DNA from 3 places in the Serratia sp. LSHTC3 genome. Region 1 is predicted to be linked to each of the others. Evidence: predicted binding sites of a transcription regulator. Region 1 holds the regulator's gene; each other region holds the start of a gene.
What was found. Region 1 encodes PurR, which represses purine synthesis genes. Its sites were predicted from a motif close to CANGCAAACGTTTGCNTG; they were not measured.

Region 1 (3,092 bases):
CGCAACCGCCTGCTCAAGCTATCGCCCATCGCACTCCCCCACGCGCATTTCTCGCTTTTCCTCCTGTTTTTTATGATGAAAATTGTTAAGATTGAATGACCACAATAAAAAACGGCCCATCTGGCTCCCGCCTGGGCGGGAAGAAAGTGGCGCTGTAAAGGAGGAAGCAATGTCGTTTGAATTACCTGCATTACCGTATGAGAAAAACGCGCTCGAGCCGCACATCTCCGCCGAGACCCTGGAATACCACTACGGCAAACACCACAATACCTACGTGGTTAACCTGAACAACCTGGTGAAAGGCAGCGAGTTCGAGGGCAAATCGCTCGAAGAGATCATCAAGACCTCCAACGGCGGCGTGTTCAACAACGCCGCGCAGGTGTGGAACCACACCTTCTACTGGCACTGCCTGTCGCCACAGGGCGGCGGTGAACCGCAGGGCGAACTGGCGGCGGCGATCGTCAAATCCTTCGGCTCTTTCGCTGCGTTCAAAGAGCAGTTCACCGATGCCGCCGTGAAAAACTTCGGCGCCGGCTGGACCTGGCTGGTGAAAAAACCAGACGGTGCGCTGGCGATCGTCAACACCTCCAACGCGGCAACTCCGCTGACCGGTGAAGATAAACCGCTGCTGACCGTTGACGTGTGGGAACACGCGTATTACATCGATTACCGCAATGCGCGTCCAAAATACCTGGAAAACTTCTGGGCGTTGGTCAACTGGAAATTTGCGGCGGAAAACCTGGCGTAAACGCAGGCCTTGCCGAAGTGACGAGGCGCAGCCAGGCTGCGCCTTTTTTAAAACCGGCGGGAGATCAGTTCAACGCGGCGACAAAGCTGAAAGCGATGATCATCGCCAACGCGCCGACGGTAGTGAACAGAGACATCTTCAGATCGGTATCCATGACAACTCCTTTAAAATGGGCTTTCCTAAGGATAAAAGGCGCACAATTAGTACGTCAAATCATTTTCCCACAGTTCGCCGATAAAATCTTGTTATCATTTCCCGGTTTATAATCTCGATTACCTCTTCCACTTTTGTTCAATATGCGACAAAATTCGCAGTTCACAACTGCGTACCGGCATCCATGCCCCTCCTGATTAAGCGCTGAAGACTTCAACACACTAAAAACTCAGTTTTCGCTTCTCTGGAGAAGGATCTACGTAGGCAAACGATTAACATCACACTTACATGCTGTAAACATGTGAGTTCAGGAGTCATTCCTTACATGGCAACGATTAAAGATGTGGCCAAACGCGCGGGCGTTTCCACCACCACCGTTTCGCACGTCATCAATAAGACTCGTTTCGTCGCCGAAGAGACCAAAGCGGCCGTGTGGGCCGCGATCAAAGAGCTGCACTACTCGCCGAGCGCCGTGGCGCGCAGCCTGAAAGTCAATCACACCAAGTCTATCGGTCTGCTGGCCACCTCGAGCGAAGCGCCCTATTTTGCCGAAGTGATCGAGGCGGTGGAAAACAGCTGCTACAGCAAAGGTTACACCCTGATCCTGTGCAACTCGCACAACAATCTGGACAAGCAGCGCGCCTACCTGGCGATGCTGGCGCAAAAGCGCGTCGACGGCCTGCTGGTCATGTGTTCCGAATACCCGGATCAACTGCTGGGCATGCTGGAGGACTACCGTAATATCCCGATGGTGGTGATGGACTGGGGCGCTGCGCGCGGCGACTTCACCGACACCATCATCGATAACGCGTTCGAAGGCGGCTATCTGGCCGGCCGTTACCTGATCGAGCGCGGTCACCGCGATATCGGCGCCATCCCGGGCCAGCTGTCGCGCAACACCGGCGGCGGCCGTCATCAGGGCTTTATGAAGGCGCTGCAGGAAGCGCATATCGACATTCGCGAAGAGTGGATCGTCCAGGGTGACTTCGAGCCGGAGTCCGGCTACAAGGCGATGCACCAAATCCTGTCGCAAAAACAGCGGCCGACCGCGGTATTTTGCGGCGGCGACATCATGGCGATGGGCGCCATCTGCGCCGCTGATGAGCTGGGGCTGCGAGTGCCGCAGGATATTTCCGTGATCGGCTATGACAACGTGCGCAACGCCCGCTACTTCACTCCAGCGCTGACCACCATTCACCAGCCTAAAGAGCGCCTGGGAGAAATGGCCTTCACCATGCTGCTGGATCGCATCATCAGCAAGCGCGAAGAATCGCAGGTGATCGAAGTGCATCCGAAGCTGGTGGAACGCCGTTCGGTCGCCGACGGTCCGTTCATCGACTACCGCCGCTAATCCCCTGAGCCGGAAGCCTGCACGGCTTCCGGCGCCGCCTCGCTCAGCCACTCCTGATTCAGCGTCTCGCCATCGCCCAGATACGCCAGCAGCCAACTCATCGCCGGCGACGGTTTATCCTGCTGCCAGGTCAGGCAGCAAGGGCTGGCGGGAAACGGCTGCTGCAGCTGCAACGCCTTCAGCTCACCGCGCTGCACCAGCGGCAGCGCCCGATGCGCCGGCATCATGCCGACGCACAGCCCGGCGCACAGACAGTCGAGCGCCGATGTCCAGTCCGGCACCACCAGCCGCCGCTGGTTATCCAGCGTCCAGGTGACGCGCTTGGGCAGATTGCGCGAGGTGTCTTCCAGACAAAGCGCAGGGTACGGCCTCAACCGATCGTCATTTAACGGCCCTGCCAGCTGCGCCAGCGGATGCTGTGGGCTGACTACGCACAGCCAGTTCATGTAGCCCATATCGCGGAAGGCAAAGCCGCCGCCGACCGGCACCGCGCGCGTGGCGCCGATCGCCATGTCCACCCTGCCGTCCACCAACGCATCCCAAACGCCGTTGAACACTTCGGGTTGCAGCATCAGTTCAACATCGGGGAAATGGCGGTAGAAATCCAGCACCAGCTGGCGGCTGCGCTGGGGTTTGACGATGATGTCGACTGCGATATTCAGCTGGCCGCGCCACCCGTTGGCCACCTGCTGACAGTGGCGACGGGTGTCGAGCATTTTTTTGATAACAACTCTCGCATCCTTGATAAACAGCGCGCCGGCCGGCGTCAACTCCACATCACGGTGACGCCGCTCAAACAGCGGCACCGCAAGCCATTGTTCCAGTTGCCGCACGGTATAG
Region 2 (3,092 bases), on a different contig from region 1:
CTCCATCGCCTGCTGCAGACGGTATTCCTGCTGCTGCACGCGCTGTTGGTAGCGGTGAATGCGGCCCTGCGGCTGCACCTGCGCCAGCCGCTGCTGGGCGCGCTCGCTGCGGCGGGCGGCCAGGCGCAGCTGTTGCTGCATGCCGTCTTCCATCCGGCGCTGCAGCTTGAACAGCAGCGTCTGCTGGCGCGCCAGGCGCAGATGCGGATGCTGCTGCTGTAAACGGTGATGAATGCGGGTGAACTGCTGCTGACGCTGCGCCAGGTAGTAATCCATCGCCATCTCCAGCCGCTGCTGCTGCGACTGCAGCTGGCGCAACAGCTCAAGCTGATTGCGGCTCACCAGTTCGGCGGCGGCGGATGGGGTCGGCGCGCGCAGGTCGGCAACGAAGTCGGCGATGGTGACGTCGGTTTCATGGCCGACGGCGCTGACGATCGGAATGCGGCTGGCGAAGATCGCTCGCGCCACGCGTTCGTCGTTGAAGCTCCACAGATCTTCCAGCGAACCGCCGCCGCGGCCGACGATCAGCACGTCGCATTCATCGCGGCGGTTGGCGGCCTCGATGGCGCGCACGATCTGCATCGGCGCTTCCGCACCCTGCACCGAGGTGGGGTAGATGACGATCGGCAACGACGGATCGCGCCGCTGCAACACCTGCAGGATATCGTGCAGCGCCGCGCCGCTGGCGGAGGTGATCACCCCGACGCATTTGGCCGGGGCGGGCAGCGGCTGCTTGAACTGCTGATCGAACAGCCCTTCGGCGCTCAGGCGCTGTTTCAACTGCTCGAACTGTTGCTGCAGCAGGCCGTCGCCGGCGGGCTGCATGCTCTCGGCGATCAGCTGATAGTCGCCGCGCGGTTCATACAGCGTGATACTGGCGCGCACCAGGACCTGCTGGCCGTTTTGCGGCCGGAAGGTGACGCGTCGGTTGCTGTTGCGGAACATCGCGCAGCGCACTTGGGCGCGGTCGTCTTTCAGCGTGAAATACCAGTGGCCGGAGGCGGGCTGGGAGAGGTTGGAGATCTCGGCGGAGAGCCAAATCTGCCCCATTTCCATTTCCAGCAGTTGGCGAACCGTCTGATTGAGGCGGCTTACGGTAAAAATGGAAGGCGAAACAGGTAGCGACATGTGACCCAGATCAAATTTCAAAACAATCACTTAATTGGTCGATACTACATGGCTGAAAAAGGTAATCAAGACTTTTTGTAAGAAAGTGCTGGAGGCAACCGATTCCGCTCTGTATAATGCCGCGGCAATATTTTATCTTTTTCACAGCCCACCCTGGTGAGATATTGCCCATGCTACGTATCGCTAAAGAAGCTCTGACGTTTGACGACGTCCTCCTGGTTCCAGCCCACTCCACGGTTCTGCCTAACACCGCAGAGCTCGGCACTCAACTGACCAAAACCATCCGCCTGAACATCCCTATGCTGTCCGCAGCCATGGATACCGTTACCGAATCCGGCCTGGCCATCGCGCTGGCGCAGGAAGGCGGCCTGGGCTTCATCCACAAAAACATGTCCATCGAGCGCCAGGCTGAAGAAGTCAGCCGCGTGAAGAAACATGAAAGCGGCGTAGTCACCGACCCGCAGACCGTTACTCCGGCCACCACGCTGCAGGAAGTGAAAGAGCTGACCGCGCGCAACGGCTTCGCCGGTTACCCGGTCGTTACCGAAGACAACGAACTGGTCGGCATCATCACCGGCCGCGACGTGCGCTTCGTGACCGATCTGACCCAGCCGGTGACTGCGGTGATGACGCCGAAAGATCGCCTGGTCACCGTGAAAGAAGGTGAAGCGCGCGACGTGGTGCTGCAGAAGATGCACGAAAAGCGCGTAGAAAAAGCGCTGGTGGTGGACGACAGCTTCCATCTGCTGGGCATGATCACCGTTAAAGACTTCCAGAAAGCGGAACGTAAGCCGAACGCCTGTAAAGACGAGCACGGCCGTCTGCGCGTGGGCGCGGCGGTCGGCGCCGGCGCCGGCAACGAAGAGCGCGTCGACGCGTTGGTGGCGGCGGGCGTTGACGTGCTGCTGATCGACTCCTCGCACGGCCACTCCGAAGGCGTGTTGCAGCGCATTCGCGAAACCCGCGCCAAATACCCGGATCTGCAGATCGTCGGCGGCAACGTCGCGACCGCCGCGGGCGCCAAAGCGCTGGCTGAAGCCGGCGTGAGCGCGGTGAAAGTGGGTATCGGCCCTGGCTCCATCTGCACCACCCGCATCGTGACCGGCGTGGGCGTGCCGCAGATCACCGCCATCGCCGACGCGGTGGAAGCGCTGGAAGGCACCGGCATCCCGGTTATCGCCGACGGCGGCATCCGCTTCTCCGGCGATATCGCCAAAGCGATCGCCGCGGGCGCATCCTGCGTGATGGTTGGCTCCATGCTGGCGGGCACCGAAGAATCTCCGGGCGAAATCGAGCTGTATCAGGGCCGTTCGTTCAAATCTTACCGCGGCATGGGCTCGCTGGGCGCGATGTCCAAAGGCTCTTCCGACCGTTACTTCCAGACCGATAACGCCGCCGACAAACTGGTGCCGGAAGGTATCGAAGGCCGCGTGGCCTATAAAGGCATGCTGAAAGCCATCGTGCACCAGCAGATGGGCGGCCTGCGCTCCTGCATGGGCCTGACCGGCTGCGCCACCATCGACGATCTGCGCACCAAAGCGGAGTTCGTGCGCATCAGCGGCGCCGGCATTCAGGAAAGCCACGTGCACGACGTGACCATCACCAAAGAGTCACCGAACTACCGCATGGGCTGATGCCTTAACCTCTCCTGAGTGAGAGGCCGGGGTGGGGCGCCAAGCCCCATCCCGAAACACACATTTTCGCTCTTTTTCTCTTGTTGCTGGAATTCGCCTCACATGACACAAAATATCCATAAGCATCGCATCCTCATACTGGACTTCGGTTCGCAATACACCCAACTGGTCGCCCGCCGCGTGCGCGAAATCGGCGTTTACTGCGAACTGTGGGCCTGGGACGTTAGCGAAGCGCAGATCCGCGAATTCAACCCAAGCGGCATCATCCTGTCCGGCGGCCCGGAAAGCACCACCGAAGCCGGCAGCCCGCGCGCCCCTGACTACGTGTTC
Region 3 (3,092 bases), on a different contig from region 1:
ACGTAGCGGTTCTTCACAAAGCCCTGGCGGTAGGGCTTCTCGAGAATACGCGCGATCTCCAGCGCGATGTCGCAGGAGGTTTCCGGGATCGGGATCACCACGTCGATGTCCAGATCTTCCCATTCGCGGGCAATCTTCTCACCCAGCTTCTGGCCCATGCGCACGCGGGCGCTGTAGACCGAGATCTTGTCCATAAAGGAGTCCGGGCGAGCGAAATAGACGTATTCAAACAGGCACGGGTTGGTTTTCGGGTTCTCTGCGCACTGGCGGGTGAACAGCTGGCCCTTGGTGGTGATGTACACCGCTTCGCCCGGCGCCACATCGCGCAGGAACTCAAAGCCCAGGGTATCCAGCGCCACGCTCTCGGAAGCCACCATGTACTCGCTGCGGCCATCCTCCAGCGTGCGCTTGCCGATCACCAGCGGGCGAATGCCGTTCGGATCGCGGAACGCCAGCAGGCCATGGCCGATGATCATCGCCACGCAGGCGTAAGCGCCGCGCAGTTGCTGATGCATGGCGGCGACCGCGGTAAAGATGTTGTCGGCCTCCAGCGGGTAGTGCGGGAAGCGATCCAGCTCGCTGGCCAGCACGTTCAGCAGGATTTCCGAGTCGGAGGTGGTGTTGACATGGCGGCGGCCGCTTTCGAACAGCTTTTGGCGCAGCTCATGGGCGTTGGTCAGGTTGCCGTTGTGAGCCAGCGTAATGCCGAACGGCGAGTTGACGTAGAAAGGCTGGGCCTCAGAGGCGCTCGAGCTGCCGGCCGTCGGGTAACGCACATGGCCAATGCCCATGTTGCCCTGCAAGCGTTGCATATGGCGCGCCTCAAACACATCTTTCACCAGGCCGTTGGCTTTACGCAAACGGAACCCGTTGTGGGCGTCAATGGTGACGATGCCTGCGGCATCCTGGCCACGGTGCTGAAGCACCGTCAGCGCATCATAAATCGACTGGTTTACCGGCATGAAACCGGCGATACCGACAATACCGCACATGTTGTCTTTTCCTCATCAGCGCTACCGCCCCGGCAATTGGGTCGGCAAGAAACTCGACGTGCTCTGCAGGTAGTCAAAGAACCACCTGATGACGTAACTGAACTGGGGAATGAGCTGCGACTGTTTCCAGTCGGCACTCTGTGAAAAGCCGGTAAAGGTATCCAGGAAGAACAGGATCGCTGCGACGATCAATACTCCGCGCAGCGCGCCGAAGCAGATGCCCAACACCCGGTCGGTGCCCGACAACCCGGTTTTCTCTACCAGTGAGCTAATCACATAGTTAACAATAGCCCCTACGATCAAGGTCGCGATGAACAAAATCGCGATCGCGATGCCGTTTCGCACCAGTTCATCTTCAAAACGAGTGAAATAGACCGCAAGGTAAGAGTAGAAATGGCTGGCAACAAAAAACGCACATCCCCATGTCACAAGTGACAATGCTTCGCGAACAAACCCTCGGATCAGGCTCACCAGAGCCGAAAATCCAATCACCGCTATAATGACGTAATCAATCCAGACCATGAACTATTCCAATGATGAATCGCCCCTGCATCCAATTCGCGGCGAATTCTAACAGAAAAAGAAAACGTTTGCGTAGGGGATTTCCTACCACGTTACAAATAAAAAGCGGCGATCAAAAAATTCCCAATCGCCGCGCCTACATAGGTGATTTCGCCTGTAAAAGGCGCGGTTTTTCTCGCTTTCTCTCCACCACTCCTTAATTCAGGGGCGCATCGTGCTGCGCCCCTGCGGGGTTTAACGGCCGTACGGCTTCACCTGCCCGCTCAGCCCGCTGATCGAGTTCAGCGACGGCAGCGCCGCCTGCAGCTTCTGCTTGGAGGCATCCGGGCCGACGTAGATACGGGTGATCTGCCCCTGCACCGGCGTTGACGGCACGGTAAAGGCGCGATAGCCCGAGAGGCGCAGCGAGGCGACAATCTCGTTCGCCTTGGCGGCATTTTTCAACGCCCCGAGCTGCACGACGTAGGCTTGCCCGGCCGGCGCTTTTTCTTCCGCCGGTTTCGGCTGCGGCGTCGGTTCAGGTTTCGGCGTCGGCTCCGGCTTCGGTACCGGCTTCACTTCCACCGGTTTCGGTTGCGGCGCCGGTTTCGGTTTCACTTCCACCGGTTTGGTTTCTACCGGTTTCGGCTTGGGCTGCGGCACCGGCTGAGGACGCGTTTCGACCGGCGGCGGCGCCACCTGCGCCGGCTGCTGAGCACCTTGCCGCACCGCCTGTTGCGCCGCCGCTTCATTGGCCGCCTGCTGTTCGACCAGCGCGCCCGCCCCTTCCGGCGGCTGCGCCGGCAACGGTTGCGTCACCGGTGGCAGCACGTCGTTCTCTTCGACGTCGCCCGCCTTCGGCACCAACGGAATGGCCGCGAATTCATCCTCGTAATGCTTCTTTTTACCGTCCAGCAACCCTGGCAGGATGATCACCCCCAGCGCCACCAGAATCACGGTTCCGACCAGTCGGTTCTGAAATTTACTCGCCACTCACACTCCCCGCATCTCGTCTGACGCCGCCATCACCTGCGCCACGGTGTGGAACGATCCACAGACGATCACAATATCCTGTTTATCAGCATCCTGCATAGCCTGCCGCCAGGCAGTTTCGACATCATTAAAGCGGCGCGGTTCCGCCAGATGTTGCGCCAGCTGTTCGACGCTGGCGCCGCGCGGCCCGTCGAGCGGCGCGCAGTACCATTCATCCACCTGCTCGCTGAGGCAGGCCAGCGTGCCGGCGATATCCTTGTCCGACAGCATGCCCACCACCGCGCGCACCTTGCCGCCGTTGCGCGGCAGTTTGGCCAGACGCCCGGCGAGATAGCCGGCGGCGTGCGGATTGTGCGCCACATCGAGGATCAGCGTCGGCTCACGCCGCACGATCTGGAAGCGCCCCGGCAGCGTCGCCTGCTGCAGCCCGGTGAAAATCGCGCGTTCGTCGATTTCCAGTGGAGAACAGTTGAGCGCCGCCAGCGCGGTAGCGGCGTTGGCCAGCGGTACGTTCGGCGTCGGCAGATCGGTCAGCAGCGTGTCGCCGCCCTGCCACTGCCAGCGATCGCCCTGCTCGCTGAAGCGCCAGGCTTCGCCGCGGCGAGA

Region 2: guaB (IMP dehydrogenase) is a predicted target of PurR. The motif match lies at 1,220-1,237, and genes of this name have one in related genera.
Region 3: cvpA (colicin V production protein) is a predicted target of PurR. The motif match lies at 1,572-1,589, and genes of this name have one in related genera.

The regions. Positions count from the first base shown of each region.
Region 1 is NZ_JBXUNP010000002.1:961,653-964,744, reverse strand. Features, by position in the region: gene sodB (superoxide dismutase [Fe]) at 170-748, shown strand; gene cydH (cytochrome bd-I oxidase subunit CydH) at 813-902, opposite strand; gene purR (HTH-type transcriptional repressor PurR) at 1,227-2,252, shown strand; gene punR (DNA-binding transcriptional activator PunR) at 2,249-3,092, opposite strand, start outside.
Region 2 is NZ_JBXUNP010000001.1:140,728-143,819, forward strand. Features, by position in the region: gene xseA (exodeoxyribonuclease VII large subunit) at 1-1,128, opposite strand, end outside; gene guaB (IMP dehydrogenase) at 1,299-2,762, shown strand; gene guaA (glutamine-hydrolyzing GMP synthase) at 2,865-3,092, shown strand, end outside.
Region 3 is NZ_JBXUNP010000001.1:421,525-424,616, reverse strand. Features, by position in the region: gene purF (amidophosphoribosyltransferase) at 1-992, opposite strand, end outside; gene cvpA (colicin V production protein) at 1,014-1,514, opposite strand; gene dedD (cell division protein DedD) at 1,749-2,486, opposite strand; gene folC (bifunctional tetrahydrofolate synthase/dihydrofolate synthase) at 2,487-3,092, opposite strand, start outside.